DNA from 3 places in the Agrobacterium sp. 22-214-1 genome. Region 2 is predicted to be linked to each of the others. Evidence: predicted binding sites of a transcription regulator. Region 2 holds the regulator's gene; each other region holds the start of a gene.

Region 1 (10,793 bases), on a different contig from region 2:
GGCCGCCGATTGCGCGTCTTGCCCGGGCGGAAGCGCTTGTCGTGCGCAATACAGACTACGTCGCCGCCGCCCGTCTCTATGGCGCCTCGCCGCTGCGCATCCTGTTTCTATACATTGCGCCGATGTGCATTCCCTCGGTCATCGTTCGCCTGACGCTCAACATGGCCGGCATCATCCTGACGGCCGCTTCACTCGGCTTTCTCGGTCTGGGAGCCCAGCCGCCGCTACCGGAATGGGGCGCGATGATCTCCAGCGGCCGTAAGTTCATGCTCGACTACTGGTGGGTCGCCGTCATGCCCGGCATCGCCATCCTGCTGACGAGCCTTGCCTTCAACATCGCCGGCGATACGCTGCGCGACCTCCTGGATCCGCGTCATGCCCGTTCCTGATAGCTCCCCCATTCTTTCGGTCCGCGACCTCAATGTCCGTTTCGGCCGCAACACCATTCCGGCCGTGTCCAACGTCAATTTCGATGTCGGGCGCGAAAGGGTCGGCATCGTCGGTGAGTCCGGCTCGGGAAAATCCACCACCGGCCGGGCCGCCATGCGGCTCCTGCCGAAAAGCGCCACGGTGACGGCGGAGCGGATGGATTTCCTGTCCGAACCGCTGCTCGAAAAATCCGAGCGCCAGATGGGCGCGATCCGCGGCAGCGAGATGGCGCTTATCATGCAGGACCCGCGTTATTCGCTCAATCCGGTCCTGCCGATTGGAAAGCAGGTGGCGGAGGCCGCCGAACTGCATCTGGCGCTGACCGGAAAGGCGGCGAGAGGTGCAGCGCGCGACATGTTGCTGCGCGTGCGCATCAACGATCCCGACCGCGTGATGGCGCTTTATCCGCACCAGATATCGGGCGGCATGGGGCAGCGTGTGATGATCGCCATGATGCTGCTCGCCAAGCCGAAGCTGGTCATTGCCGACGAACCGACCTCGGCCCTCGACGTCAGCGTCCGCAAGGATGTGCTTTTGCTTCTGGACGAGATGGTCCGCGAGAATAATTCCGGCCTGATCCTCATCAGCCATGACATCCGCATGGTCGCGGCCTTCTGTGAGCGCGTGCTGGTCATGTATGGCGGGCGCGTCGTGGAAACGCTGACGAAGCTGGAGGATGCGCAACATCCCTATACGCGGGGTTTGATCGCGGCGATGCCCGATCCCCGCAATCCGGTGCGGCGTCTCAAGGTGCTGGACCGTCAGGCTATCGATGCGGAGGTGATGCGATGATCACGGTAGACAAGCTCGACGTCGTCTACGGCGCAAAGGAAAACCGCAATCACGTCGTGCGCGGCGTCAGCCTCACGGTCAACAAAGGTGAAACGCTCGGCATCGTCGGTGAGAGCGGCTGCGGCAAGTCGACCTTGCTGCGGTCGCTGGCGGGGCTGGAGGCCGGCTGGACCGGCTCCATCAGCTTTAACGGCAAACCGGTCGGCAAGACCCGCAGTCGCGACGAACTGAAACTGGCGCAGATGGTGTTTCAGGACCCCTACGGTTCGCTGCACCCGCGCCACCGCATCGGCCGGGCGCTCGCCGAACCGATCCGCGCCATGGGACTTGGCGATGGCTGGTCGAAAGTGCCTGCCGCCCTGCAGCAGGTGGGCTTGCCCGCACATTTCGCCGAGCGCTTCCCGCATGAACTTTCCGGCGGCCAGCGCCAGCGCGTGGCAATCGCCCGCGCGCTGATCCTCGAACCGCCGATCCTGCTGCTCGACGAGCCGACATCCGCGCTCGACGTCTCCATCCAGGCCGAAATCCTGAACCTGCTTGCCGACCAGCGCGAAGAACGCGACCTCACCTTCGTTCTCGTCAGCCATGACCTCGCGGTGATTGCCCACATGTGCGACCGCGTGCTGGTCATGCAGAACGGCGATTTTGTCGATGAGCTGACCAAGGCCGATCTTGAAGCGGGCATTACCCATTCGGCCTATTCAGGCGAGCTGTTCGAAAGCAGTTTCCTGTAACGATCACCCCCACAACACTCACACCGGGCGACCCATCCACGGCCGCCCGCCTTCTCCCGTGGCGCGATTTCGGGGATTTCGCGGGCGACCTTTTGGGCCGATAAATTTCACCACCGACTGCGCTCGAACCACCGGAACAATGCGTTCAGCATTTGTTCTGGATTGCTGTTTGAGTCTTTGCTAATCATTGCGACGACAGGGCAGACAATGGCCGGACATTCCGACGACTGCCATCTCTGAACAAGGTTCTCACCCGTGGGGACAGGCAGGTTATCTAAGGATTGCTGGCATGGCGGTTGCCTATCTGGAAAAGCTCAACGAACAGCAACGCAAGGCGGTGGAACATGGCGTTGGGCTGGCAGACGGGCACACGGCCGGGCCGCTGCTGATCATCGCCGGGGCCGGTTCGGGCAAGACCAACACGCTCGCCCACCGTGTTGCGCATCTGATCGTGAATGGCGCCGATCCCCGCCGCATACTGCTGATGACGTTTTCCAGACGTGCCGCCACGGAAATGTCGCGGCGGGTCGAGCGTATCTGCAAACACGTTATCGGGGCGAATTCGGCAATCATGACAGACGCGCTGGCCTGGTCCGGCACGTTTCACGGCATCGGCGCGCGTCTGTTGCGCATCTATGCCGAGCAGATCGGGCTCAACATCGATTTCACCATCCACGACCGCGAGGATAGCGCCGACCTGATGAACCTCGCCCGGCACGAGCTGGGTTTTTCCAAAACCGAAAGCCGCTTTCCAACGAAGGGTACGTGTCTTGCGATCTATTCGCGTGTGGTGAATTCCCAGACGCCGCTCAAGGAGATATTGCGCCAGCATTATCCCTGGGTCGCCAACTGGGAGAGCGAACTCAAGGAACTGTTTGCAGCCTATGTGGAGGCCAAGCAGGTCCAGAACGTGCTCGATTACGACGATCTCCTGCTCTACTGGGCCCAAATGGTCAGCGACCCCGTTCTGGCGGACGATATCGGCAACCGCTTCGACCATGTGATGGTCGACGAATATCAGGATACCAACCGGCTTCAGGCCTCGGTGCTGATGGCGCTGAAGCCCGGTGGCCGCGGGTTGACCGTGGTGGGTGACGATGCGCAGTCGATCTATTCCTTCCGGGCGGCGACGGTGCGAAACATCCTCGATTTTCCGGCGTCCTTCAGCCCTGCTGCCGACATCATCACGCTAGACCGCAACTATCGCTCGACGCAGCCGATCCTTGCGGCCGCCAACGGCGTCATCGATCTGGCGCGCGAGCGGTTCACCAAGAACCTCTGGACCGAGCGGCAGTCGCTGGAGCGCCCGAAACTCGTGACGGTGAAGGACGAGACCGAACAGGCGAATTTCATCATCGACCAGATCCTCGCCAACCGCGAAACCGGCATGACGCTGAAACAGCAGGCCGTGCTGTTCCGCACCTCCAGCCATAGCGGCACGCTCGAGGTGGAACTGACCCGCCGCAACATCCCCTTCGTCAAGTTTGGCGGTCTGAAATTCCTGGACAGCGCCCATGTGAAGGACATGCTGGCCGTGTTGCGCTTCGCGCAGAACCCGCGCGACCGCGTCGCCGGCTTTCGGCTGCTGCAGATGCTGCCCGGCATCGGACCGAAGAAGGCCGGCAATATTCTCGATGCGATTGCGACAGACCCCGAGCCGCTGCTTGCCCTTGCCGAAATTCCGCCTCCGCCGAAGACGGGCGACGACTGGACAGCCTTCACGCAAATGCTGGTGGGCCTGCGACAGGCGCCGAACGACTGGCCGGGCCAGATCGGGCAGGCGCGACTGTGGTACGAACCCCATCTCGAGCGCATCCACGAGGATGCGGACACCCGCAAGGCCGATTTGCTGCAGCTCGAGCAGATCGCCGGCGGCTACCCCTCACGCGAGCGCTTTTTGACCGAGCTGACGCTCGATCCGCCGGACGCCACCAGCGATCAGGCCGGCGTGCCGCTGCTTGACGAGGACTACCTCAGCCTCTCCACCATCCATTCGGCAAAAGGCCAGGAGTGGCGTTCCGTCTTTATCCTGAATGTGGTCGATGGCTGCATTCCCTCCGATCTCGGGGTCGGCACCACCCAGGAGCTGGAGGAAGAACGCCGGCTGCTTTATGTCGCCATGACGCGCGCCAAGGACAGCCTGTCACTTATCACACCGCAACGCTTCTTCACCGGCGGGCAGAACCAGCAGGGCGACAGGCATGTTTACGCCGCAAGAACCCGCTTCATCCCGGCGACATTGCTGCAATTCTTCGAAACGATGACTTGGCCACTGGTATCGGCTGCCGCTTCCGAACGCAGCGCGCAGCAGATCCGCATCGATGTGGGTGCGCGGATGCGCGCCATGTGGAAATAAAAAGCGGGGCGTTCACCCCGCTCTCATGACTGGCGATTGTTTTCCGCTCGACGCCGTTGTCAGAACTTCACGCTGGCCGTGAGGCTGACATTGAAGGGCTCGCCCACGGCATTGGCATAGCTGGTGGAGCCGATGGACGAGGTGTAATAGGTCTTGTCGAAGATGTTCTTCAGATTGAGCTGCAGCGTCACCGGCTTTTCGAACTGAAGCGTGTAAGTGGCGAAGGCGTCGAAGACCGCATAGCCCGGCAGATTATAGGAATTGTCGTTGATGCCGGCGCGCTCACCCACCGCCCGGACGCCGCCGCCGATGCGCAGCGTATTGCCGTTCGGACCGACCTCGCCGACATCGTAGGCAAAGAAGAGCGAGCCGGTGTGGCGCGTCACATTCGGCAGGCGCTTGCCGGCATAGGTGGGATCCTCAAGCACCAGCGCATCCGTATAGGCATAGCTTGCGATGAGATCGAGATCGTCGGTCAGGCTGCCGGCAATATCGACCTCCACACCGCGCGAACGGACGAGGCCGGCGGCCTTCACCGTCGAGACGCCGCCGACATCTTCCGAATAGGCGACATTGCGCTTGCGGGCGTTGAACAGGGCGATATTGGCGTTGAGGCCGGCGAAAAGATCGAACTTCGCACCCACTTCGTAGGAGATGCCCTCTTCCGGATCGAGCCCGCCATAATAGGCGCCGATGGATGATTGCGGGCGGAAGGTTTTGGCCACATTGGCATAAAGCGAGGCATTCGGAGTGAGCTTGTAAACCAGACCGGCATTGGGAATGAGTTCGCCGCCATCCTTCTCGGTATTGACGACGAAGGGACGACCCTTGCCGGCATAGATGTCGTAATACTGGTAACGCAAACCGCCGACCGCGATCCATTGATCGTTAAGATGCAGGGCGTCCTGCATATAGATCGAGGCGGTGGAAAGCTCTTCCGTCTGGTCGCTGTCGACCGCTCTCACCGTGGTGCAGACCGGCAAGCGGCCATAGACGGGATTATTGACGTTGAAATTCGTGGAATTCGCGCATCGCAGCATGTCGGTGCGCAGGGTATCGCTGTAGTCATAGGACGCACCGAACAGCAGGTCGTTGCGCAGCCCGCCGATTTCGGCCTCGCCCGTCAGATCCGCCCGCACCGCGTGATTGTAGATCGTCGAATATTGCGTCGCATCGGCCCGTCGCGTTACCTGCCCCGTGCGGGAATTATAGCCCATCACGCGCGCCTGATTGTCCGAATATTCGTTGCGGCTATAGGCGTAATTCAGCGACAGCTTCCAGTCATCGGAGAGTTGGCGGTCTATGGCGATGCTCGCCAGATCGGATTTACCGTCGGTGATGTTATAGGCTTCATCGAGGCGCAGGCGGCGGCTGACATTGATCGCCCTGCCGGTCGCCGGATCGAAGATCGTGCCGCGATCGAACGGCACGCTGTAATCCTCATGCATGTAGGAAACCGTAATATCGGTGTCCTCGCCGCTCCATTTCAGCGAAGGCGCGATCAGCCAGTTCTTCTTCTCACCGAAATTACGCCAGTAATCGCTGTTTTCCCCCTCGCCGATCAGGCGATAGGAAAAATCCGTGCCCGCAATCGGGCCGGTGACATCGAAACCGCCCGATGTACCGTACTTACCCGCACCATAAGCGGAAAAGCGCGAATAGGCCTCCGCCGTGAATGTATCCTCGGGCTTCTTCGTCACGACATTCACCATGCCGCCCGGATCGAGAATGCCGTAAAGCGTGGAGGCAGGCCCCTTCAGCACTTCCACCCGCTCGACCGTATCGTTGAAGGAGTGCGGCAAGGCCGTCTTCAGCCCGTTGACGAGGATGGAGCCGTCGCGATTATCGCCGAAACCACGGCGGATGACGGCATCTTGCGTACCGCCCAGCGTATTTGCCTGGGTGACGCCGCTGACATTGGCCAGCGCTTCGTCCAGCGAGCGCGCCTGCTGGTCGCGCAGCACCTCGGCCGTCACCACATTGACCGATTGCGGAATATCGAGGATCGGTGTTTCGGTACGTGTCGCCGTGCCCGTCGTCACCGGCTGATAACCGCGCGCACCTTTTTTGACATCGGCATTGACGGTTATGGTTTCGAGCACGGTCGTCCCGTCAGCATTTTTCTTCGGTGCCGCACTCTCCTGCGCATAAGCAGGCAGGGCGACCCCGGCCAGAAGAAACGCCAGCAGCGCCCGCGAGCGCACCCCAATGATCATCGAACCGTCATGCATCGTATCTTGTCCCCGGCTGTCCCAAATCGTCATCGCGACGATGCACCGCTCTTTCAATTGATGAATGTAGTAGTCAACTTTATTTCCGCTTCAGCGCGGCAAAACGTCGGTACTGAAGGTCGCATTCGCACTTCTTGGCGTGTCATTTCAGCCCATGACAGCCGCTTTTTGTTCAAATCGACCGGCAAAAACCGCATTTTTGAACGCTATATACTTGACTACTACAGTCATCAATAATTCTGGTGGCAACGCATTCAGACGGTGACGAATTTGAACGACGGCATGAGACCCATAAGCATGGATAGAGGCCTTGCGGCGCAGGCAATCGAGCTTGCCTACGGCGACACGCCGGTGCTTGCGGACATGTCCATCGATGTCGCACCGAACCGCTTCACCGTTCTGCTTGGCCCGAACGGCTCCGGAAAATCCACGCTTCTCAGCGCGCTTGCCCGCCTGCACCGGCCCGCGCGGGGCCATATTCTTCTCAACGGTAGCGATATCTTCCGCCACCCGACCAAGGAGGTGGCGAAAAAGCTCGGGATGCTGGCGCAGCAGAACCATACGCCGGAAGGGCTTTCGGTTTTCGATCTCGTCTCCCGCGGCCGTTACCCGCATCAGGGATTTCTGAAGCAATGGAGCGAGGAAGACGCCCGCGCAGTGGAACAGGCGCTTTCCGTAACCGGCATGTCCGAACTGGCGGAAAGACCAGTCGACAGCCTTTCAGGCGGCCAGCGCCAGCGCGCCTGGATCGCCATGGCGCTGGCCCAGCAGACGGATATAATTCTTCTCGACGAACCGACGACCTTTCTCGATCTGCACCACCAGATAGAGGTGCTGGACATGCTGGCCGGCCTCGTCACCCGCCACAACCGTACGATCGTGGCGGTGCTCCACGACATCAATCTTGCCCTGCAATATGCCGATCACCTGATTTTCCTGAAGGACGGGCGGCTGCGGCACCGGCTGGAAACGGCAGCGGCGTGCGATGCCAGCATCATTGCCGATGTCTTCGACATGGCAGTTGCCCAACTCACACATCCGGTGACGGCGCGGCCGGTATTTCTTCCCCTGCCCGGACGGGCCGGCGCTGTATGATGCCCAACGGAACCAGCGGACGCACCCTTGCCCTTAGAGAGCGAGCCTATGGCCGCACATTTGCAGCAGCACTTCTCCTGCTGCTCATCATGCTGCTTCTGGTGCTGGCGCATATGGCCACCGGCCCGCGCCCCATCGCGCCGCACGTTCTGCACGACCTGATATCCGCTTATGACGCCCGCGATTTCGACCAGCAGGTTTTGATGCGCCTGCGCCTGCCGCGTCTGCTGGCTGCGATGCAGGCCGGGGCCTGCCTTGGAACAGCGGGGCTTCTGCTGCAAACCCTGCTTCGAAATCCGCTCGCCGAACCGCATATTCTGGGCTTGAATGCCGGGGCAAGCCTTGCCGTCGTTCTGGCTACAGTGATGCCGCTCGGGCTGATCGCAATGCCGCTGTTCCGCCCACTGCTTGCGGCAACGGGCGCGGGCATCAGCTTCTCGCTCGTGCTTCTCTTGGCTTCCGCCGGTCGGCAGGGGCTGACACCGGGAAAACTCGTTTTTTGCGGCATTGCGCTTTCCACGCTTGCCGGAACCATCACCTCCGCCATCCTCATTCTCAATGAGGAAACATTGCAGCAGATGCGTTTCTGGCTGGTGGGCGATACAGCGGGTGTTTCCATGGCAACCATCGCCGCCGCCCTGCCAGCAGCCGCAATCGCGCTTATCCTCGCTTTCGCCGTCGCCCCCCGGCTCGATCTTCTTGGGCTGGGCGAGAGCGCAGCCGCAGCGCTCGGCGTTCCGATCCGTTCGACCCGGCTTCTGGCGCTTGTCTCCATATCACTGCTCTGCGGCGCGGCCATCGCCGTCGTCGGTCCCATCGGCTTCGTCGGCCTGGTAGTGCCGCCGCTCGTCGCACGCCTGAAAACGGGGCGGCTTCTGCTTGCCATACCCATCGCAGCACTCGGCGGCGCAGTCCTCCTGATCGCCGCCGATCTTGCCGCCCGCCTCATTCTCCTGCCGAAAGAACTGCCCACCGGCGCGATGACCGGCCTTGTCGGCGCGCCGGTCTTTCTCTGGCTGGTGCGCAGGGTGCTGAAATGAGCCGTTACCGGGTTCTCCGACTGGGGCGCTTTTCCGTCCGTTTCATGCCGTCGCGGCTCATCATTCTGCTGGCGCTTTTCCTCTGCCTCATGCTTGTCGCCCTCTGGTCGCTCACCGCCGGCAGCCGGAATATTCCCGCCTCCGCCCTGTGGTCGCTTGTCACCGCAACCAACACCGATGCCGCCATGACCGACGCACTCGTGGTTCTCGACTTCCGGCTCTCGCGTCTGGCGCTTGCGATGGTGGCCGGGGCCATGCTCGGCATCGCCGGCGCCATCATGCAGGCTACGACCCGCAACGGCCTTGCCGATCCCGGCCTGCTCGGCGTGCGCGAAGGCGCATCCCTTGCCGTGCTGGGCTGCCTGTTCCTGCTGCCTTTCCTGCCGGTCATGTTGCGCCCCGTTGCGGGCATTGCCGGCGGCATGGCAAGTGCCGTAATCGTTCTGATGCTCTCCGGCACCACCTCGCGCCTGCGCTTCGTGCTGACCGGCATCGGCTTTTCATGGTTTTTATCAGCTTTGCTGCTTATCCTCATGGCATCGCTCGATATTCGCAATTTGCAGACAGCGATGATCTGGATGGCTGGCAACCTGCAGGGCGCAAGCTGGACTGCCGTTTCAATCCTCTCCGTCATCCTCGTCATCGCCCTTGGCCTTTTGCTCCTGACGGCGCGCGCCGCCGACGTGCAGGCGCTCGGCGATCATGCGGCGACGGCGCTTGGCGTCCATGGCCGTCTCCTTTCGGTGCTTCACGTCACGCTTGCCGTCACCCTCACCGCATCCTGCGTTTCCTTCACCGGCAGCATCGGTTTTGTCGGCCTGATCGGGCCGCATATCGCCCGGCTTCTGTTGCCCGGCAGCTCCTATCCCGGGCTTGTCATGGGCGCAGGCCTGACGGGCGCAACGCTGGTCGCCGCGTCCGATACCATCGCCCGAACCGCCTTTTCACCTCTGGAGCTGCCGACCGGCCTCGTTCTTTCCGCCGTCGGCGCACCCACGCTGCTCGCTCTTCTCTGGTTTCACCGGCATCGCCTATAGGTCCCCCATGCGCAAAACACTTCTCGCCCTTCTCCCGGCAACCGCTTTTCTCCTCGGCACAGCCACGGCTCAAGCCGAAGAGACCAGCCGAAGCTTTACCGACGATCTCGGCCGCAGCGTTTCCATTCCGGCAAAACCGAAACGCATCGTGACGCTGCACGATATCGACCTCACCATTCCGCTGCTCGAACTGGGCGTGACGCCGGTGGGCAGCCACGGCCGCATGGGAGCGGACGGCAAACCCTATCTGCGCTCCAGCGCCATTCTGACCGGTGTTGATTTCGACAATAGCGACATCGCCTATATCGGCTCCATCAATGCCGATCTGGAAGCTATTATCGCCCTCAAGCCCGATCTCATCCTGACCGAGCCTGACCGCCCCACCCCCGTTGAAAAACTGGCGCAGATTGCCCCCACCGTCGCCATCGACAATACCAAGGACGGCGCGCCACATATTTACAAGGTGCTGGCCGAACTGACCGGCACTCAGGAGCGGCTGGCCGTGCTGGACCGGCGCTACCGCGCGCAGATCGAAGCGCTGAAGGCATCGGTCGATACAGGCGCCATAACGGTTTCGGTGTTCCAGCCGCTCAACGGCAAGATCAGCGTCTACCATACCTATCGGGCGCTCGGGCGGGTGCTGTGGGATGCGGGGTTTCGTTTCCCCGCCATCATCGACGCCATTCCGGATGGCGACCGCATCGAGATCAGCGCCGAACGCCTGCCGGAACTCGATGCCGATATCATCTTCGATCCCTATCGCTCCGATACCGGCGCGTCGCCGCAGGCGGAAATCGACATGATGGAAGCCGTGATGCCGGGTTTCTGCAATTTTCTTGAGGCCTGCCGCAACGGCCGTTACATCCTCCTGCCGCGCGAAGAAGCGATTTCCAACTCCTATGCCGCGCTCAGCCTCATGGTCTCTGCCGTCCAGTCCCATTTAACGGTGCGGCCCGCGCACGAAAAGTGACGGCAATGACCACTACGGATAAAAGCGCTTGCCTCCCGGCTCGGCGCGCTGCTAATTCGTGAAGAAGAGTAGAAAACTCAGCTTCATGGAAGAATTCATGCCGGCTGGC
Region 2 (10,793 bases):
CGCCACCTTCCAGCCCTTCACCGTTTATGGCCTCGTCGCCCTCATCTATTTCGCGCTGTGCTGGCCTCTGTCGAAGAGCAGCCAGATCCTCGAAAGGAAGCTCAATGTCGCTCATCGAAATCACTGAAGTCCGCAAAAGCTATGGCAGCAACGAGGTTCTGAAGGGCATCAACCTCGATGTGGAGCCGGGTGAAGTCATCGCCATCATCGGCAAGAGCGGATCGGGCAAATCGACCCTGCTTCGCTGCATCAACGGGCTGGAGACGATCTCGGCCGGTTCCATATCGGTCGCCGGCGCGCAGCTTCTCGAAGACGATCTGCATCTGAAAGCCCTGCGGCTGAAGGTCGGCATGATCTTCCAGCAGTTCAATCTCTTCCCGCACCAGACCGTTGGCGGTAACGTCATGCTGTCGCAGACCGTGGTGAAAAAGACGCCGAAGCCGGAAGCGGAAGCCGTTGCCCGCAAGATGCTGGAACGTGTCGGGCTGGCGCATAAATTCGAGGCCTATCCCGATGAATTGTCCGGCGGCCAGCAACAGCGCGTCGCCATTGCCCGCGCGCTTGCCATGCAGCCCATCGCGCTGCTGTGCGACGAAATCACCTCGGCGCTCGATCCCGAACTCGTCGCGGAAGTGCTGGCCGTAGTGCGGGAACTCGCCGCCGAGGGCATGACGCTCCTGATGGTGACGCATGAAATGAAATTTGCGCGCGACGTCTGCTCCCGCGTCGTCTTCATGCATGAGGGCAGGGTGCATGAAATTGGCCCGCCGGAAGAGGTATTTTCCAATCCCGCAACACCCGAACTGAAGCAGTTCCTGGGCGTTGCCGCACGCCACTGAGAACCATTCGGATGCCCAACAAAAAAGGCCGGCGGGTGAAAACCTGCCGGCCTTTGATTTATGGGGTTTCGCGGCTTAGCGCTTGGAAACCGGAACGTAGTCGCGCTTGCCGGCGCCCGTGTAGAGCTGGCGCGGACGGCCGATGCGCTGCTGCGGATCTTCGATCATTTCGTTCCACTGTGCGATCCAGCCAACGGTGCGGGCGAGCGCGAAGAGAACGGTGAACATGGTGGTGGGGAAGCCGAGCGCCTTCAGCGTGATGCCGGAATAGAAGTCGACATTCGGGTAGAGCTTCTTTTCGACGAAGTAGGGGTCGGAAAGGGCGATCTTTTCCAGTTCCAGCGCGACCTGCATGATCGGATCGTCGGAGTTGCCGGTGGCTTCCAGCACTTCGTACATCGTCTTCTGCATGATCTTGGCGCGGGGGTCGTAGTTCTTGTAAACGCGGTGGCCAAAGCCCATCAGGCGGAACGGGTCGTTCTTGTCCTTGGCGCGGGCGATATATTCCGGAATTCGGTCAACCGTGCCGATTTCGTTGAGCATGTTGAGCGCCGCTTCGTTGGCGCCGCCATGAGCCGGGCCCCAGAGGCAGGCAATGCCAGCTGCGATACAGGCGAACGGGTTTGCACCCGAAGAACCGGCAAGACGCACCGTGGAGGTGGAGGCGTTCTGCTCGTGGTCGGCATGCAGGATGAAGATGCGGTCCATGGCGCGGGCCAGAACCGGATCGACCTTGTAATCCTCGCACGGCACGGCAAAGCACATGTGCAGGAAGTTGGAGGCGTAATCGAGGTCGTTCTTCGGGTAAACGAAGGGCTGGCCGATATGGTACTTGTAAGCCATGGCGGCGATCGTCGGCATCTTCGCGATCATGCGCAGCGAAGCGACCATGCGCTGGTGCGGATCCGTGATGTCGGTCGAGTCATGGTAGAAGGCCGAGAGAGCGCCGACCGTGCCGCACATGACGGCCATCGGATGCGCATCGCGGCGGTAGCCGGTGAAGAAGCGGCTCATCTGCTCATGCACCATGGTGTGGCGCGTGACGCGGGTGTCGAAGTCCTTCTTCTGAGCCGCGGTCGGCAGTTCACCGTAAAGCAGAAGGTAGCAGGTTTCCAGGAAGTCGCCCTGTTCGGCGAGCTGCTCGATGGGGAAGCCACGATGCAGCAGAACGCCCTCGTCACCGTCAATATAGGTGATCTTGGATTCGCAGGAGGCCGTCGACGTGAAACCCGGGTCGTAGGTGAAAGAGCCCGTGTGCTTGTACAGCGTGGCGATATCGACGACGCTTGGTCCGATCGTGCCTTCCCTGACCGGGAGTTCGACCTGCTTTTCGCCAAGTGTCACTGTAGCGCTTTTTTCCGTCATACTGATCCTCCGAAAACATGCGGGTGGGGGCGTTGAGACACGCCCCGCGGTTAAGCGTCTACCGATTAGCTATATGATCCTTGCGCAGATGCCAAGCTATCCAAAGGTCAAATTGTGCATTGCGGCAAACGCAATTGCCTTGCTTCCGTCTTTCCCGGCGATGGCAATTCAATCTCAGTCAACGCAGGGTTAAAGGAAAGGATTGCAATCCCTCGCATCCGCCTGCAAACCTGTTCCCGGTGCGGCAGGGGCGCGGCGCGGATTGCTCGGTCAAGGGGAAAAACAGCATTTCGGATATGCCGAAACGATGCAGGGCGATTTGCCCGGCACGGCGGAAATCCTTTATCCGCTTCGTAGAACCGGCGATGTCGCGACATATGGTACGCCCGCCCTTGTCGGCAAGCCGAAACTGCGAGTTGTCGCCTCTCAAAAAATCGCCGTATGCGTCGCCGAGGAGCGCGCATTCGGTCACGATTTTCTTTTCGTTCCGGTTTTCATCGGCTGCGGTGCGATCCTCTGGTTTTCCCTCAATACCTCGCCTTCATTCCTCGTTCTGGCGATCACATGTCTCATCGCCGCCGGTCTGGCGTTTTTCGCGAAATATCGCTCGGGCTTCGCAGCCACGGCCTGCGGCCTTTTCGCGCTGCTTTTGCTGGGCATGCTTTTCGCCGGGGTCGAAACGTGGCGTGCGGGAACAGTGGTGCTGGATACGCCCGTCACCACCACCATCACCGGCACGGTGACCCGAAGGGAGGTGGATGCGCGCGGGGACTGGCGATATGTGGTGCAACTCACAGCAACGGAAGCGCCGGCATTGTCACGCCCGCCGGGCAAGGTCTCGCTCCTGTCACGCGGGGGAGGCGAGCCCGCCGCGCTCGGCGCGACCATTCGTGGCAAGGCGCGGCTTTCGCCGCCATCCGGCCCGGCTCTGCCGGGGCTCAACGATTTCGCCTTCGCCTCCTATTTCAGGGGCATAGGCGCGACCGGATTCTTCTATAAGCCGCCACAGACGGTAACTCCACCCGGCATCGACGCGAAGACGGGCTGGCTGGAATGGGCCGACATGCGGCTCTATGGCCTTCGCACCGCCATTGCCGAGCGCATCCGCAACACCATCGGCGGCGATGCCGGCGCCTTTGCCGCCTCCATCGTCACCGATGAGAGACAGGCCATATCCGCCGAAACGATGGAAGCGTTGCGGCTCTCCGGCCTTGCCCATATCGTCGCCATATCCGGGCTCAACATGGCGCTGGCGTCGGGCATATTTTTCGTGGGACTGAGGCTTGCCTTCAGCCTTTTTCCGGCATTTGCGCAGCGCTGGCCCGTGAAGAAGATTTCGGCTTTCGCCGCGCTCTTGATGACGCTTGCCTATTATCTGATTTCAGGTTTCGCCGTCTCCGCCGAACGCGCCTGGCTGATGATGTCGGTGATGCTGATCGCGGTGCTGTTCGATCAACCCTCGCTCAGCCTCAGGAATGTTGCGCTTTCCGCTTTGGTCATTCTTGCTTTTTCGCCCTCGGAAATCATGGGTCCGAGCTTCCAGATGTCTTTTGCCGCGACCATCGCGCTCGTCGCCTCCTATGCCGCCTGGAGCCGCTGGCGTATCGATCGCGAGCGTCTGTTTATCGGGCGCAAACCGGCATGGATGACGGTGGCGCAAACGGCGGGCGCCATCGTTGGCGGTGTCATCACGACGTCGCTGATCGGCGGTCTTTCGACGGCGATCTATTCGGTCGAGCATTTTCAGCGTGTCACCACCTATGGACTTTTCGCCAATCTGGCCGCCATGCCGCTGATGTCGCTGATTGTCATGCCTTTCGGCCTTTTCGCCATGCTGTTGATGCCTTTCGGGCTGGATGCGCCATTTCTGAAGGTCATGGGGTACGGCATGGCCCTCGTCATCGAGGTTGCGCAGGAGGTGGCGTCCTGGGGCGGAAGCGCTGCGACGGGCCGGCCGCACGGGTGGTTTCTGGGGCTCGCCTCGGCTGGTTTTCTGCTGTTGACATTGCTGCGCAGCCGGCTTGCGCTTCTGGGCATGCCGCTTCTGTTCCTTGCCTTTGGCCTGTCAGCCGCCACGGCCTATCGCGATCCGCCCGATTTGCTTGTTCATGAGGATGGCGAGCTGGTGGCGCTGCTGGAGGACGGCAAAGCCTATACGACGAAGGCTCAGCCGCAGGGTTTCGTTTATGGCCAGTGGCAAAGGGCGCTGCTTTTACCGGAACAGCCTGTGCCGCCGGTCTTTCTCAAGACCGAGGCTACGGCAAAAACCGTGGCTTTGGCCCCGAAGGCGAAGCTTGATCCGCAAGAGATGAGCGCGGTTGCACGGCAGATGACGGCGGCCCTGAGAGACGCCGAGCCCGGTGTTTTCACCTGCAGCAAAGGCATATGGTGCGTTGCGCGCGCGGGAAGCGGCGAATGGATCATCGTTTTGGAAGATGGCCGCTTTGCCGGAAAGGCTTGCGATATTGCCGATATCGTTATCGTCTCCCGCAGAACGTCCTTTTCCCAATGCCGCTCGGGCGCACTTCTGCTGAACCGCGATATCCTGCGGCGGATCGGTTCGCTGGAAATGGACTTCGCCGGCAGCGATCAGGCAGGGGTGGTCGGCAGACTGCGCGCCGCAATCGCCGGCATGGACAGGCCCTGGAGCGAACATCGCTATTACGACTGGAAAAGCGGCCGTTTCGATCACGACGTGCCTGATGCCGTCATGCGGTTGCTGGCGGCATCACAATAAAGTGCCGCCAGCATGGGTCGTCAGGCCTTGATGCGCAGATCCGCCGTCAATTCGCCGATCCCGCTAATTTCCTCTTCATGCGCCGCGTCGCGCCAGACTTCCTTCAGCCCGGCCTCGTACCATTCGCGCATGGCGGGAAGGGTGAGCAGCCGGTCGCAATAGGCTCTCGCCGCGGGCGAAAGTTCCGCGCCATAAGTCTGGAAACGAAATGCCACCGGGCAGAAGAAGGCATCGACCGCCGTGAATTTCTGGCCGGCAAGAAAAGGCCCGCCGAATTTCGCGAGTCCTTCGCTCCACAGCGTATCGATGCGCTTTATATCGGCCGCAAGCCCGGTATCGCCACCCTTCGGTTTTACGCGAATGCCGACCGACATCGGGTAGAGATTGCGCAGCGAGGAAAAGCCCGCATGCATTTCGCTCGCCGCGGAACGTGACCAGGCCCGTGCCTGCTTGTCGCTCGCCCAGACGCCCTGGTGTCTTTCCGCCAGATATTCGGCGATCGACAGCGTTTCCCAAATTGTCACGCCCTCATCGACAAGGCAGGGCACCTTGCCGGTCGGCGAGAAGGTGGAGAAGGAAACGCCTTCGCCGAAGGGAACGAGTTTTTCATCGAAGGCGATGCCGAGCGTGCGCATCAACACCCACGGCCGCAGCGACCATGAGGAATAGTTCTTGTTGGCGATATAAAGATCATACATGACGTGTTTCCCCGATATGACGCGCATTTCTATACCGGCGGATGGCCCTTGGAATATTGCAAATAATCCATGGCTCCCATAAGCCGCGTTGATGAATGGCAAGGTGAGGGCAGGGAGAAGGAGGCATATCTACCTCACCGCCCGGAGATGAGGGCGAAACACACCCTCTCTTTACTTCCGCAGAGCCGCTCTGTTCCAGAGAACAAGCCAAGATGCCTCAAAGGGAGCGCCATCGTCTCGATGACGCCCTTAGCGAAAAAAGCGGGCTGCCAATTAATGGTAGCGGCGGATCAGCCCAACCAGCTTGCCCTGGATTTTCACCCGATCCGGCCCGAAAATACGGGTCTCATAGGCGGGGTTGGCGGCTTCCAGTGCGATGGAGGCTCCCTTGCGGCGGAAACGCTTCAGGGTCGCTTCTTCATCATCCACCAGTGCTACGACGATATCGCCAGGATTGGCCGTGTTGCCGTTGCGGATTATGACGGTATCGCCATCAAAAATGCCGGCTTCGATCATCGAGTCGCCCTTGACCTCAAGAGCGTAATGTTCGCCCGAGCCGAGCATGTCGACCGGCACGGCCACATCATGGGTGTTGTTCTGGATGGCGGAAATCGGCACACCGGCGGCGATACGGCCCATGACCGGCACGGTGACTGCACCGCCGAGATCATTGGCCGGCGCCTTGGGGGCAGGGGCCGGCTCCGGCGTCTTTGGCTTGCCGAGGCTGCCTTCGATGACGCTCGGCGAGAAGCCGCGCTGCGGCCTTGCACCCGGCGCATAGGCCTCAGGTAATTTGATCACTTCCAGCGCGCGCGCCCTGTTAGGTAGCCGGCGAATGAAGCCGCGCTCCTCGAGTGCGGTGATCAGCCGGTGGATGCCGGATTTGGAGGCAAGATCGAGTGCGTCCTTCATTTCATCGAAGGAGGGCGGCACGCCGGACTCTTTCATTCTTTCATGAATGAAGAGAAGCAATTCCTGCTGTTTGCGCGTGAGCATGAGGAAAACACCCTTGAGAATCGTCGTTGAAGTCGCGAAACAAATACAGAACGAACACTATATGTTCCATATGTGTTCCGCAATCCCCTAAAATTTCGTGAAGGGTGCATCGCAGATCGTGATTTGATCGTCGAAACCATGAACAAAGCAGATTTAACGACGTAGGCGGCACGTCTTGAATACTAAAACCACCGACCGGATAGACCCGGCCGGTGGTTTCTGGCTGCCGATTTGCTACGGGCCGAACGTCAGTAGATCGTGAGCGCAGGAATGAAGCTGACTGCGATGAGAAGCAGCATCGCCATGGTGAAGAACGGCCACAATTCCCTCGTCGTCGCGCCGAGCGGCGCTCTGGCTATGGAGGACGAGATGAAGAGCGTGGTGCCGATCGGTGGCGTATAGAGCCCGATACCGAGATTGATCACCATCATCATGCCGAGCTGCACCCGGTCGAGCCCGATCATATCCGCAAGCGGCACGAAGATCGGTCCGAGCAGCAGGATTGACGGCGGCAGATCGAGCGGCATGCCGATGATCAGCATCAGGACGTTCATCATCAGAATGATCAGGATCGGGTTGGAGATATTCTCCGCCACCCAGGTGGCGAAATGCTGGGGCGCCTGATCGAAGGTGAGCACCCAGCCCACCGCCGCACTGCCCATGATGACCAGCATGACGACGCCGGTTGCGGAGCCAGCCTCGACGAAATTGTCGCAGAAACGCTTCCACGTCAGATCGCGATAAAAGAAGATGCTGAGCACGAGCGAATAGACGACGGAAAGAACGGCCACTTCGGTCGGCGTTGCAAAGCCGAAGCGCAGGCCGAGGATGATCAGGATCGGCAGAAGGATCGCCGGCAGGCTGCGGAATGCAAGTAGTGCCAGATCGCGCTTGCGGATGCGTTCGTCTCGCACCGCATAGCCACGCCGCACGGCAATGGCCCAGCAGACGAAGATGAAACCGACCGCCATGAGCAGGCCCGGCAGAATGCCGGCGATGAACAGATTGGCGATACTGACGCCGCTGACCAGCGAATAGAGGATCATCGGGATCGACGGCGGAATGAGCACGTCGATGACGGCCGAGGTGGCATTGTTGGCCGCACAGAGGGGAGCGGGATAGCCCTGGCGCTTTTGCCATGGAATGAGCACCGAGCCGAGCGCGCTCGCATTGGCGACCGCCGAGCCGGAAACGCCGCCGAACACGACCGAGGAAATGACGGTGGTGGAAAGCGGGCCGCCGCGCCAGCGCTGCATGGCCTTGGAGGCCAGCTCCAGAAGCTGGGTTCCAAGTTTGCCGCCGAGCATCAGCGTGCCCGCAAGCATGAAGAACGGCAGCGCCAGCATCGGGAAAGACTGGGTCTGGTCGTAAACCTGCTGCGCCACGATCGAAAGCGGCACATAACCGTTCCACAGCACGGCGACGCCCGCAGAGATGATCAGCGCATAACCGACCGGAACCGCAATCATCATGAGAATACAAAATGCAATGATCATCACGATGGTCATAGCGGCATCTCCTCGGTTGCACCGTGCGGGCGCGCATGCCAGCCGCCGGAGAGAATGCGCAGGCTTGCCGTTGCGGTGGTGATCGAGACCAGTGCCGCGCCGAAGGCGATGGAATAATATCCGATGCTGTTGGGCAGTTGCAGCACAGGGCTGATTTCCGCGCCGGCGATCTCGGCGACGACAAGCGCCTGCTGCGCGAGAATGACGAAGCTTGCGACCGTCACGAGATTGGCGAACAGCAGAACCGCCACCTTGCCGCGTTCGTCGAACTTGTCATAAATCCATTCAACCGCCATATGCGCGCCGCTCTGCGCGGCAAGGGTAATGCCGGCAACGATGAACCATGGAAACAGCATGGTCGGCAGTTCTTCCGCAAAATCCAGCCCGCCGGATGTCGATAGATAGCGGACGATGACGTTTGCGGTCATGATGACCGTAAGCAGAATGCCGGTTGCCACGATGATGATGCGGCAGAGGATGGCGATGAAACTGTCAACGCGATTGGCGGCGGACAAGGCTCCTTCGAGCATTGGCGCATCTCCTGAAAACTGAAACCGTATGAATGTCGGTGTGAGCGAGGCTCCCGCCGATCCTGTCGGTGGACATGAAGGCGAGGCCGGGCGGCATGAACCGGCCCGGCATCCTGATCGTCAGCCCTTGGCGGCCTTTTCCAGCTCAGCGACGAAATCGCCGAAGGGCTTCTGCTTCCATGTCTCCAGCACCTGCGCGGTCGCTTTCGCGAAAGCGGCGTGGTCGATGTCTTCCACCACCTCGATGGCGGCATTGGCCTTGAAGGCGGCCAGCGACGCGCTTGCCTTTTCCGCCGAGAGTTTGCGCTGAAGCGCCCCCGCCTCCTTCGCCGCCGCCTTGACCGCCTCGAAATCCTTGCCCAGCCGCCCCTCGGCGAATTTGGACATCAGGAACGGGGTGGACTCCCATTTATGGGCGGTGAGGCTGATATGTTTGTTGACCTCGTAAAGCTTGGAGCTTTCGATATTCACGAGCGGATTTTCCTGCCCGTCGACGACGCCCTGCTGAAGCGCGATGTAGAGTTCGCCGAAGGCGATCTGAACCGTCGCCGCATCGAGCGCCTTGAAAATATCCATCGTCATCGGGTCGGCGGGGGTACGGATTTTCAGGCCTGCGACGTCCTGCGGCTTGGTGATGGCGTGTTTGGAATTGGAGACATGGCGGATGCCGTTGTCCCACCAGTCTAGCGGCACGATGCCGACCTTCTGGAAGCGCGCATCGAGCGATGCGCCGACATCGCCTTCGAGTACCTTGATCGCCTGATCGGCGTTGCTGAACAGGAAAGGCAGGCCGAGCGCCGCGAGTTCTGGAACAACGCTCGAAACCGGACCCTGGCTGTTGGCGGTGAAATCCAGCGCCCCGGTGCGCAGGCTGGTCAGCATGGCGGCGTCGCTGCCAAGCGTTTCCGAACCGGCGACATTGATCGCCACGCGGCCTTCGGTTTTCTGGGCAACGAGTTCCGCGAATTTCGTGGCCGCGATCGTGCGCGGATTGCCGGGCGCCGCGCCATGGCCGAGCGTCAACGTCGTGGCGGCCCGGGCGTTGCGGGCCGTCGTCAGAATGGCCGGCGCCGCCAGTGCCAGTCCGGTACCGGTCAGGAACATACGCCTGTTGATGGAAATACTCATTTTTCTCCTCCCTGGATTCAAACACCCTCGGCGTTGTCCGATCACGCGGATAACGCGCTCCACTCCCTTGAAACCGCCGGCTCCCTCCGGCTGATTCCGCACCATGTTTCAGCTTCAGCCTTTAGACCGAACCGTGCGGTACTTCAAAACTTTCATTCTCCAGCCACGCCCTTGCGCGCGCCACGATCATCGCCGTCGAGATGCCGTAGCGGTCATGCAGGGTGGGCAAGGCACCCGCATCCAGAAAAGCATCGGGCAGGGCGATCTGCCGCAGGCGCGGCGCCCGGCCGCTTTTCATCAGCGCCATCGCCACGGCCTCTCCAAGCCCGCCGATTTCGCTGTGGTTTTCCGCCACGATGACCAGACGATCCGCCCGGTCCACTTCCGCGAAGATCGAGGCGGTATCGAGCGGCTTGATGGTGGGGGAATGCAGCACGGCGCAGCCGACGCCCTCCTTCTCAAGCAGGGCAGCCGCTTCGAGAACCCGCATCGTCAATATGCCGGACGATATGAAAAGGACCTGCGCACCATCGCGGATAAGCTTCGCCTTGCCGAGTTCGAACCGATAGCCATATTCTTCGAGCACCACCGGTACCTGGCCGCGCAGCAGGCGCATATAGACGGGGCCGTTATAATCCGTAATGGCCGGCACCGCGCCTTCTATGTCGGTCGCATCGCCCGGGTCGATGATCGTCATGTTCGGCAGCGCGCGAAAAATCGCCAGATCGTCGGTTGCCTGATGGCTGGGGCCGTAACCCGTCGTCAGGCCGGGCAGGGCGCAGACGATCTTCACCGGCAGGTTTTCCTCGGCAATCGCCATGGCGATGAAATCATAGGCGCGGCGGGCGGCGAAGACCGCATAGGTGGTCGCAAAGGGCACGAAACCTTCGCGCGCCAGACCGGCCGCAGTGCTCATCAGGAGCTGCTCGGCCATGCCCATCTGATAAAAGCGTTCGGGAAAGGCTTTGGCGAAAATATGCAGGTCGGTATAT
Region 3 (10,793 bases), 100 kb from region 2:
AGCACGGCACAGATTGCGTGCGAAAAGTCGCATTTTATGGAAGGCAGATACCTTTCATAAACCACTTGGTAACGCCATCCCGATAAAGTTTCTTCCCGGAGCATCGGGCGGGGCGTGTCCGAGCGGAACAGAAATATGCGATTGAAGAGTTCAGCAGTGTTGAAAAGTCTATCTGGGGCACATTCGCGCAAAGCGGGTGCGACGTCTTTCGTAAGGTTTATTGCGTTAACCCTTGCTGCGGCGTTCATAACCGCAACATCCGTTCAAACCGCAAAGGCCGATCCGAAATATGCGGGCATCGTCATCGATGCCAAAACCGGCAAGGTCCTCTATGGCGAGGATCCGGACGGGCTGCGTTATCCGGCTTCGCTGACGAAGATGATGACGCTTTATCTGACATTCGAAGCGCTCAATACTGGACGTATCTCGCTCGATTCCAAGGTGCCGGTGTCAGCCAACGCCGCCAAGGAGCCGCCGTCCAAGCTCGGTGTGCGCGCCGGCGGCAGCATCACCGTGGAGCAGGCTATCCTCGCGCTCGTCACCCGGTCCGCAAATGACATGGCAACCGCGCTCGGCGAATATCTCGGTGGCTCGGAAGACCGTTTCGCCAGAATGATGACCGCCAAGGCCCGCGCACTCGGCATGACCCGCACGACCTATCGCAACGCCAACGGCCTGCCCAACACGGCGCAGATGACGACGGCACGCGACCAGGCCCGTCTCGGCGTCGCGCTTCGCCAGCATTTCCCGCAATATTACGGCTATTTCTCCACCCGCACTTTCAATTTCGGCAAGCAGGTTATCGGCAACCATAACCGCCTCGTCGGAACCGTGAAGGGTGTGGATGGCATCAAGACCGGTTATACCCGTGCAGCCGGCAGCAACCTTGCCACATCGGCTCAGCTGGACGGCCGCTCCATCGTCGCCGTCGTTCTCGGCGGCCGCTCCAGCGCTGCCCGTGACGCCACCATGCGCAAGCTTGTCGCAACCTATCTGCCGCAGGCATCGCGTGGCGGCAACAGCAACCTGATCGCGCAGACCCGCTCAGCGCCGGTCGAAGAGCCCGTCGCCGTGGCCGCTGCTGTTCCTTCCGTGGCAGTTGCGGCAACCGCAGCCGGCCTGCCCAATTCCGGTCCGGTGCCGCAGACCCGTTACGAAGAAGCCCCGGTCACCGCCTTCGCGGGCTCCTCTTCCAATGCAGCCGTCAAGGCCATGGAAGCCGCCACCTGGCAGAAGGGCAAGGACCCAATCAATCAGGCGCCCGCTGCACCGGACCGCAAGTTGATCACCAACTCGACCAAGGTGGACAATATCGTCACCGCATCCACCACGGCGCCTGTCCTCTCCGCCCCTTCGGTCTCGGCCAGGGCAGAGGCTCCGCAGGGCGGCTGGGTGATCCAGATCGGTGCATCTCCCGATGAGAACTCCGCACGCGGCCTGTTGCAGAACGCGCAGGAAAAGGGTGGCGCGGCACTGCGCTCCGCAAAACCCTTCACGGTCGCCTTCAGCAAGGACGGCTCCCAGATCTACCGCGCCCGTTTCGGCGGCTTCGATGGCCAGAACGCCGCGGTGAATGCATGCAATGCATTGAAAAAGAAAGGCGTCAGCTGCTGGGCGTCACTCCAGTAACAGACGTTTCCACAGGCGGTGCTTCATGGTCGAAACATCGCCTGTCTCCTCGAAGTTTGTAATGTGTAGCGAGGCTTTCCAAGATGGCAGTCAACGAGAATTATTCGGACATTGCGTCTGGCAACGGGCATGGCAGCCTGTCGGTTCTGCATCCCATTCACGAAGTGGCGATGCGTATCGCCGATCTCGGTCTCAACCGTTCCAAGGCGAAGACACGCGATCTCGTGGCGCTGCTTCTGTCGCATGGCGCCCGTGCCTGGCGCTCCAATCAGCCGGAAGCAAACATCCACCTTCACGTCGCGAGCCGTTCGGGTCGCGCTCCGGTCCATATTCGGATTCGCTGAAAATCAAACGCAGTCGATACGACACAAACAAAAACCCCGCGGAGCCTGAGCGCCGCGGGGTTCTTCTTGATTGGTACCCGAAGATGACGAGGCGGCTTACGCCTCGTTCTCCGGTGCCTCCGGCAGATCGTCGGCGGCATCTTCGCCATTACCGTTCTCTGCTTGGTCGTCGCCTTCCGGCTCGTTGATGCGCTCCACGGAAACCACCTTCTCATCCTTCGCGGTAGAGAAGATCGTCACACCCTTGGTGGCGCGGCTGGCGATGCGGATGCCGTTGACCGGCACGCGGATGAGCTGCCCGCCATCGGAAACCAGCATGATCTGGTCGCCTTCGTCCACGGGGAAGGCCGCAACCAGTTCGCCGATCTCGTTGGTCTTCGAGGTGTCGGTGGCGCGGATGCCCTTGCCGCCGCGGCCCGAGGTGCGGAAATCGTAAGAAGAGGAGCGCTTGCCGAAGCCCTTCACGGAAACCGTCAGCACGAATTCTTCACGTGCCTTCAGTTCCTGATAACGCTCTTCGCTCAGTTCACCCTCTTCCGTCACTTCCTCGCCAACGAGTGCGATATCGTCCTCATCGACGCCTGCGGCACGCCGCTCAGCAGCCGAGCGCTTAAGATAGGCCGCACGCTCCCACGGTTCAGCTTCCACATGGCCCACAATGGTCATGGAAATGATGCGGTCACCCTCGGCCATGTTGATGCCGCGCACACCGACGGAGTTGCGGCCGGCAAAGACGCGCACATCGTCCACGGGGAAGCGGATGCACTGGCCGAGCGCGGTCGTCAGCAGCACGTCATCGCGGTCCGTACAGGTTTCGACGGAGAGGATTTCATCGCCCTCCTCGTCCAGCTTCATGGCGATCTTGCCATTGCGGTTGACCTGCACGAAATCGCCGAGCTTGTTGCGGCGAACCGTGCCGCGTGTCGTCGAGAACATCACGTCAAGCGTTTCCCAGGTGGTCTCATCCTCGGGCAACGGCATGATGGTGGTGATGCGCTCGCCGGGCTCCAGCGGCAGCATGTTGATGAGGGCCTTGCCCTTGGACTGCGGCGTGCCGATCGGCAGACGCCAGACCTTTTCCTTGTAGACGATGCCACGCGAGGAGAAGAACAGCACCGGCGTATGGGTATTGGCAACGAAGAGACGGTTGACGAAATCCTCGTCGCGCGTCGCCATGCCGGAACGGCCCTTGCCGCCGCGACGCTGCGCCCGGTACGTGGTCAGCGGCACGCGCTTGATATAGCCGAGATGCGAAACGGTGACGACCATGTCCTCGCGGGCGATGAGGTCTTCATCGTCCATGTCGGGACCGCCCTCGACGATCTCGGAGCGACGCGGCGTACCGAACTCGTCACGAACGGCGGTCAGCTCATCCTTCACGATCTGCATGATGCGCAGGCGCGATGACAGGATTTCCAGATACTCGCTGATCTCAGCGCCGATCTTGTTCAGCTCGTCGCCAATTTCATCGCGGCCGAGCGCCGTCAGACGGGCAAGACGCAATTCAAGAATGGCGCGTGCCTGTTCCTCGGAGAGGTTGTAAGTCCCGTCTTCGTTGATGCGGTGGCGGGGATCATCGATGAGACGGATCAGGCTTTCCACATCCTGTGCAGGCCAGCGCCGGGTCATCAGTTCCTCTCGGGCCGAAGCCGGATCGGGAGCATGGCGGATGACGCGGATGACCTCGTCGATATTGGCGACGGAAATCGCCAGACCCACCAACACATGCGCACGCTCGCGCGCCTTCCGCAGCAGGTATTTCGTGCGACGGCTGACGACATCCTCGCGGAAGGAGACGAAAGCACGCAACATGTCGAGTAGCGTCATCTGCTCGGGTTTGCCGCCGTTCAGCGCCACCATGTTGCAGCCAAACGAGGTCTGCAGTGGCGTGTAGCGGTAAAGCTGGTTCAGGATGACGTCTGCATTGGCGTCGCGCTTCAATTCGATGACGACGCGGTAACCCTGGCGGTCGGATTCGTCGCGCAGGTCGGAAATGCCCTCGATGCGCTTTTCCTTGACGAGCTCCGCCATTTTTTCGATCATCGACGCCTTGTTCACCTGGTAGGGAACTTCGGTGATGATGATCTGCTCACGGTCGCCACGCATCGGCTCGATCGTCGCGCGGCCACGCATGATAACCGATCCACGGCCAGTTTCATAAGCCGAGCGGATGCCGGAGCGGCCCATGATCAAGGCGCCGGTCGGGAAGTCGGGACCCGGAATGATCTGCATCAGTTCCGGCAGCTCGATCGCCGGATTGTCGATCATGGCGATACAGCCGTCGATCACCTCGGAGAGATTGTGCGGCGGAATATTGGTGGCCATGCCAACGGCGATGCCGCCTGCGCCGTTGACCAGAAGGTTCGGGAACTTGGCCGGAATGACGACTGGCTCCTGCAAGGTGCCGTCATAATTGTCGCGGAAGTCGACCGTTTCCTTGTCGAGATCGTCAAGCAGCGAATGCGCAGCTTTATCCAGACGGCATTCGGTATAACGTTCTGCCGCCGGCGGATCGCCGTCGATCGAGCCGAAATTGCCCTGCCCGTCGATCAGCGGCAGGCGGAGCGACCAGTCCTGCGCCATACGCGCCAGCGCGTCATAGATTGCCGAGTTGCCGTGCGGATGGAATTTACCCATCACGTCACCGGTAACGCGGGCGCATTTGACGTATTTCTTGTTCCAGTCGATGCCGAGTTCGGACATGCCGTAAAGAATACGGCGATGAACCGGCTTCAGGCCGTCTCGCACATCGGGAAGCGCGCGGGATACGATGACGCTCATGGCGTAATCGAGATACGACCGCTGCATTTCCTCCATGATGGAAATCGGTTCAATGCCTGGCGGAAGTTTTCCGCCGCCGGGGGGGCTCTGGTCAGTCAAAACGGATCACATTCTCTGTTAAGAATCGGATGGATTTTTATAGCGGAAACAGCCACGTTAAGCCAATTTCCCGGCGAGTTTTGAACAGGCTTTTGCGTCATTTGCAAGACGAACGCCGCTTTTCACGATTTAGCCTAGCAAAAGCGCCGCCGCTCCCTTTCAAAGTGCCGGCGACTTGCGTAGGCTCCGCCCTAAAAACAGATGAGACGGGGAAAGAATGGCCAGCAGCGAAACGCTCATCAACGCGCTTACCACACTTCTGGTCACGCTCGATCCGCCGGGCCTCGCCCCCGTCTTTCTGGCGCTGACCGCCGGCATGACGCGCGACCAGCGCAGCCAGGTGGCGCTGCGCGGCTCCATCATCGCCTTCGGCATTCTCGCCGTCTTCGCGCTCTTCGGCCTTGCCATCCTCAATCTTCTCGGCATCTCGCTCGGTGCTTTCCGCATCGCCGGCGGCCTGTTGCTGTTCTGGATTTCCTTCGAGATGATTTTCGAAAAACGCCAGGAGCGCAAGGAAAAGACCTCCGAGATCGCCATCACCAAGGACCACCTTCACAATCTGGCGGTCTTTCCGCTGGCGCTGCCCCTGATCGCCGGGCCGGGCGCCATTTCCGCAACCGTACTTCTCGCCGGCTCGATGAAAACCACCGTCGAGATGCTGGTGCTCATCCTGATCCTCGCTTTCGCCATGGCCCTCGTTTATGCGGCCCTGATCGTCTCGGAGCGGATGGACCGTTTTCTCGGCAATACCGGCCGCGCGATCCTCACCCGACTGCTCGGCGTGCTGCTTGCCGCCCTTTCCGTGCAGTTCGTGGTCGACGGCATAAAATCGGCCTTCGCTTTTTGAAAAGCCGCCCTTTGGCGGTGCCCGCGCAATAAATTCCCGCCAACCGCTAAAACGCCGGAAAATCCTCCCTTTAAATCCGATCGCAGCTTCGGCTAAAAGACGCATGTTTTTTCGGATTCGAAAGTTATCTCCATGCGTTCCACGCTGCGTCGCCTCATCCCGGATGCCGCACCCGTCAGCAACAGGGAAAGGCTGCGCTCCGCAACCGGCGCCTTTGTCGGCATTCTGCTGACCGGCCTTCTGGGAAGTCTCGCTCTGCGTTTCGATCCCACCCTGCCCGCCATGATCGCGCCGATGGGCGCTTCGGCCGTGCTTCTGTTCGCCGTGCCCTCCAGCCCGCTGGCGCAGCCCTGGTCGATCCTCTGCGGCAACCTCGTTTCGGCCTTCGTGGGCGTAACAGTCGCGCTGCTGATACCGGATCTATTCCTTGCCAGCGCGCTCGCCATCAGCCTCGCCATTGCCGCAATGATGGCTTTGCGCTGCCTGCACCCGCCAAGCGGTGCGGTGGCGCTCACCGCCGTTCTCGGCGGCCCAGCCGTGCACAGCCTCGGTTATGGTTTCCTGCTCTGGCCCGTCGCCGGAAATTCGCTGATCCTTCTTGCCCTGGCCCTCGCGTATAACAATGCCACCGGCCGCGCCTACCCACACGGCCTGAAGCTCGGCAAGGCCGCCCATGGCACCACCGATCCGACCCCCATCCAGAAAATCGGCTTTTCCTCCAACGACCTCGACGAGGTGCTGAAGGAATATGACCAGGTCCTGGATATCGACCGCGACGAGCTCGAAACCATTTTACGCAAGACCGAACTGCGCTCCTGGCGTCGCCGTGCGCTGCATCTCGATTGCGCCAGCGTCATGTCGCGCGATGTCGTCGGTGTTGCGCCTGATGACAGTCTGCGCCATGCCCATGCGCTGATGCACAGCCACCATTTCAAGGCATTGCCGGTCACCAACGATAAGGCGGAGATCGTCGGCATCGTCACCCAGACGGATTTTCTGGAAAAGGCGAGCTGGAGAAACGGCCGTCCCTCCATCGGTTTCCTGCAGCGGCTGCGCCTCATCCTCTCCGGCGCAAGCGCCCCCAACGATACCGTCAAGGACATCATGACATCGCCGGTCAGAACCGTACGGCCGGAAACGGCAATCGAGGAAGCCATCATCCGCTTTGCCGAAGAAGGACTGCATTACCTGCCGGTGATCGACGCCAGAGGCAAGATGGTCGGCATCGTGTCGCAATCCGATGTCATGGTCGCGATGCTGGCGGACAAGGTCGCGGCATAGTCTGCCGCGACGCCGAAATACCTTCTCCCCCATCGGAGAGCCGGCAAAGCCGGATGTTAGCGCCTCGCCTTCAGAAGACGCTGCCATAACGTGCCGCCAAAGAACCGGCCGAGCACGACAAAATATGCGACGATAAGCGCAAACGCGATAAAGGCGGGCACACCGTTCAAGGCAAAACCCTGTGGCGTGCGCCCGCCTGCAACCGCCGCCACGAGAAATCCGGCGGCGAAAAACGCCGTCCAGAAATCGAGGAAGAAGGCAAGAACGATGCGCCAGGTTGCCGGCTGTTTCGGTGCGGGCGCATCACTCATGCCTGTCTCCCGTTACGCTTTCCCGAATTCGCCATCCGCTCAGAACGGAATATCGTCATCCATATCGTTGGAGAAGCCGCCGGAAGGCTGGCCGCCGCCACGGGAAGAGCCGCCGCGCGACGAGGACTGCTGGTCGTAACCGCCGCCATAGCTGGAGCCGCCGCCGCTGCCATAATCATTGCCGCCGCCGAAATCGCCGCCGCTACGGCCACCGCCCTCACCGCGACCATCGAGCATCGTCAGCGTGGAGTTGAAGCCCTGCAGCACTATTTCAGTGGAATAACGGTCGTTGCCGGTCTGGTCCTGCCATTTGCGCGTCTGCAGCTGGCCTTCAATATAGAGCTTGGCGCCCTTCTTGACATATTGCTCGACGACCTTGCACAGGCCTTCGTTGAAGACGACGACGGTGTGCCATTCGGTCTTTTCCTTGCGCTCGCCGCTGTTGCGGTCCCGCCAGGTCTCAGAGGTGGCGATACGCAGGTTGGCGATGGGGCGTCCATCCTGCGTCCGGCGGATTTCGGGATCTGCACCCACGTTCCCGATCAGAATTACCTTGTTTACGCTACCAGCCATCTCGTCATCCTGTCCGCCAGCCTTCATGACCGGCAATTGCATTTCAAAAAATTCGCCACACAATAGCTGCCGCCGCTGGCAAAGGGCACCGCAAGCATGGAACTATCCACAAAGAATAATCTTAAGCTGCGGGAGCAGACATTCGCGCTTGCAATTCGTTCCTTTTTTGTTCTATTGAATCCCAGATTTCGAGTCAAGCATTCCGAAAAGCTGCGACCGATTGGGAATAGACCTCGACACATCCGGCTGCGTCACTACATAAGGACGCGCTGCCATCAAGCCTGTTATTTTTGTCCGAGCCTTGTCATGAGTGAACTGAAGACGATTTCCATCCGTGGCGCCCGTGAGCACAACCTCAAGGGCATCGATCTGGACCTGCCGCGCAACAAGCTGATCGTCATGACCGGCCTTTCCGGTTCGGGCAAGTCCTCGCTTGCCTTCGATACGATCTATGCCGAAGGCCAGCGCCGTTATGTCGAAAGCCTTTCGGCCTATGCGCGCCAGTTCCTGGAAATGATGCAGAAGCCGGATGTCGACCAGATCGACGGCCTGTCGCCGGCAATCTCCATCGAGCAGAAGACCACATCGCGCAATCCGCGTTCCACGGTCGGCACGGTCACCGAAATCTACGACTATATGCGCCTGCTGTTCGCGCGTGTCGGCGTGCCCTATTCGCCGGCCACGGGCCTGCCGATCGAAAGCCAGACGGTCAGCCAGATGGTCGACCGCATCCTCGCTTTCGAGGAAGGCACACGTCTTTATATTCTCGCGCCGATGGTGCGCGGCCGCAAAGGCGAATATAAAAAGGAACTCGCCGATCTGATGAAGAAGGGCTTCCAGCGCGTCAAGGTGGATGGCCAGTTCTACGAAATCGCCGACGTGCCCGCCCTCGACAAGAAATACAAACACGATATCGACGTGGTGGTCGACCGTGCGGTGGTGCGCCCGGATATGGCCGCGCGCCTTGCCGACAGTCTCGAGACCTGCCTCAAGCTTGCCGACGGCCTGGCAATCGCAGAATTTGCCGACAAGCCTCTGCCGCCCGAAGAGACCGCCGCCGGCGGCTCCGCCAACAAGTCTCTCAACGAGACTCACGAGCGTGTGCTGTTTTCGGAAAAATTCGCCTGCCCCGTTTCCGGCTTCACCATTCCGGAAATCGAGCCGCGTCTGTTCTCCTTCAACAATCCCTTCGGCGCTTGCCCCAGCTGCGATGGCCTTGGCTCGCAGCAGAAGGTGGATGAAAACCTGATCGTACCGGAGCCAGCCCGCACCCTGCGCGACGGCGCCATTGCTCCCTGGGCAAAGTCTTCCTCGCCCTATTACAACCAGACGCTGGAAGCACTCGGCAAAGCTTTCGGTTTCAAGCTTTCAAGCAAATGGTCCGATCTTTCGAAGGAGGCGCAGCACGCCATCCTTCAGGGCACGGATGACAAGATCGAGTTCAACTATCAGGACGGCGCCCGCTCCTACAAGACGGTGAAGAACTTCGAAGGCATCGTGCCCAATCTGGAGCGTCGCTGGAAAGAGACCGACAGCGCCTGGGCGCGTGAGGAAATCGAACGCTACATGTCGGCGGCCCCCTGCCCGGCCTGCGCCGGTTATCGCCTGAAGCCGGAAGCGCTCGCCGTCAAGATCAACAGGCTGCATATCGGCGAAGTCACCGAAATGTCGATCCGCACCGCGCGTGACTGGTTCGAGGTGCTGCCGGAAAGCCTAAACGCCAAGCAGAACGAAATCGCTGTCCGTATCCTCAAGGAAATCCGCGAAAGGCTGCGCTTCCTCAACGATGTCGGGCTGGATTATCTCAGCTTGTCGCGCAATTCCGGCACGCTTTCCGGCGGTGAAAGCCAGCGTATCCGTCTGGCCTCGCAGATCGGTTCGGGCCTGACAGGCGTTCTCTATGTTCTCGATGAGCCCTCCATCGGTCTGCACCAGCGCGACAATGCCCGGCTGCTCGATACGCTGAAACATCTGCGCGATATCGGTAATACCGTCATCGTGGTCGAACACGACGAAGATGCCATTCTGACGGCAGATTACGTCGTCGATATCGGCCCGGCGGCCGGCATTCACGGCGGTCAGGTGATTGCCGAAGGCTCGCCGCAGGAGGTGATGGCCAATCCAAAATCGCTAACCGGCAAATATCTCTCTGGCGAACTCGGCGTTGCCGTGCCGGCTGAGCGCCGCAAGCCCAAGAAGGGCCGCGAGATCAAGGTGTTCGGTGCACGCGGCAACAATCTGAAGAATGTCACCGCGGCTGTGCCGCTTGGCGTTTTCACCGCCGTAACCGGCGTATCGGGTGGCGGCAAGTCCACCTTCCTGATCGAGACTCTATACAAATCGGCGGCCCGCCGGGTGATGGGAGCGCGCGAAATCCCGGCCGAGCACGATCGCATCGATGGTTTCGAATTCATCGACAAGGTGATTGATATCGACCAGTCGCCGATCGGCCGAACGCCGCGCTCCAATCCGGCCACCTATACCGGCGCCTTTACGCCGATCCGTGACTGGTTCGCCGGCCTGCCGGAAGCCAAGGCGCGCGGTTATGCACCGGGCCGTTTCTCTTTCAACGTCAAGGGTGGCCGCTGTGAGGCCTGCCAGGGCGACGGTGTCATCAAGATCGAGATGCACTTCCTGCCTGACGTCTATGTCACCTGCGATGTCTGCCACGGCAAGCGCTATAATCGCGAAACGCTGGACGTCACCTTCAAGAGCAAATCCATCGCCGACGTGCTGGATATGACGGTCGAGGAAGGCGTGGAATTCTTCGCCGCCGTGCCGGCAGTGCGCGACAAGCTGCAATCGCTCTTCGATGTCGGCCTCGGTTACATCAAGGTCGGCCAGCAGGCCAATACGCTCTCCGGCGGCGAGGCGCAGCGCGTCAAGCTTGCCAAGGAACTGTCAAAGCGATCGACCGGCCGCACGCTC

Evidence for each region. Region 2 encodes LexA, which represses DNA repair genes until DNA is damaged. Its sites were predicted from a motif close to TGTTCNNNNTGTGTTCNG; they were not measured.
Region 1: a site for LexA is predicted at 2,098-2,115, ahead of ACQZ5G_RS20960 (ATP-dependent helicase). Genes of this name have one in related genera too.
Region 3: a site for LexA is predicted at 8,022-8,039, ahead of uvrA (excinuclease ABC subunit UvrA). Genes of this name have one in related genera too.

The regions. Positions count from the first base shown of each region.
Region 1 is NZ_JBNWCK010000007.1:19,438-30,230, reverse strand. Features, by position in the region: gene ACQZ5G_RS20975 (ABC transporter permease) at 1-389, shown strand, start outside; gene ACQZ5G_RS20970 (ABC transporter ATP-binding protein) at 376-1,221, shown strand; gene ACQZ5G_RS20965 (ABC transporter ATP-binding protein) at 1,218-1,955, shown strand; gene ACQZ5G_RS20960 (ATP-dependent helicase) at 2,245-4,311, shown strand; gene ACQZ5G_RS20955 (TonB-dependent siderophore receptor) at 4,371-6,542, opposite strand; gene ACQZ5G_RS20950 (ABC transporter ATP-binding protein) at 6,840-7,637, shown strand; gene ACQZ5G_RS20945 (FecCD family ABC transporter permease) at 7,634-8,677, shown strand; gene ACQZ5G_RS20940 (FecCD family ABC transporter permease) at 8,674-9,714, shown strand; gene ACQZ5G_RS20935 (ABC transporter substrate-binding protein) at 9,722-10,684, shown strand; gene ACQZ5G_RS20930 (MurR/RpiR family transcriptional regulator) at 10,782-10,793, shown strand, end outside.
Region 2 is NZ_JBNWCK010000001.1:592,937-603,729, reverse strand. Features, by position in the region: gene ACQZ5G_RS03075 (amino acid ABC transporter permease) at 1-127, shown strand, start outside; gene ACQZ5G_RS03070 (amino acid ABC transporter ATP-binding protein) at 105-839, shown strand; gene gltA (citrate synthase) at 915-2,204, opposite strand; gene ACQZ5G_RS03060 (ComEC/Rec2 family competence protein) at 2,512-4,941, shown strand; gene ACQZ5G_RS03055 (glutathione S-transferase family protein) at 4,962-5,639, opposite strand; gene lexA (transcriptional repressor LexA) at 5,913-6,635, opposite strand; gene ACQZ5G_RS03045 (TRAP transporter large permease subunit) at 6,884-8,143, opposite strand; gene ACQZ5G_RS03040 (TRAP transporter small permease) at 8,140-8,673, opposite strand; gene ACQZ5G_RS03035 (TRAP transporter substrate-binding protein) at 8,794-9,801, opposite strand; gene ACQZ5G_RS03030 (transketolase family protein) at 9,923-10,793, opposite strand, start outside.
Region 3 is NZ_JBNWCK010000001.1:488,819-499,611, reverse strand. Features, by position in the region: gene ACQZ5G_RS02520 (SPOR domain-containing protein) at 136-1,629, shown strand; gene ACQZ5G_RS02515 (hypothetical protein) at 1,713-1,973, shown strand; gene gyrA (DNA gyrase subunit A) at 2,070-4,853, opposite strand; gene ACQZ5G_RS02505 (MarC family protein) at 5,071-5,700, shown strand; gene ACQZ5G_RS02500 (HPP family protein) at 5,833-6,981, shown strand; gene ACQZ5G_RS02495 (hypothetical protein) at 7,038-7,292, opposite strand; gene ACQZ5G_RS02490 (single-stranded DNA-binding protein) at 7,332-7,907, opposite strand; gene uvrA (excinuclease ABC subunit UvrA) at 8,172-10,793, shown strand, end outside.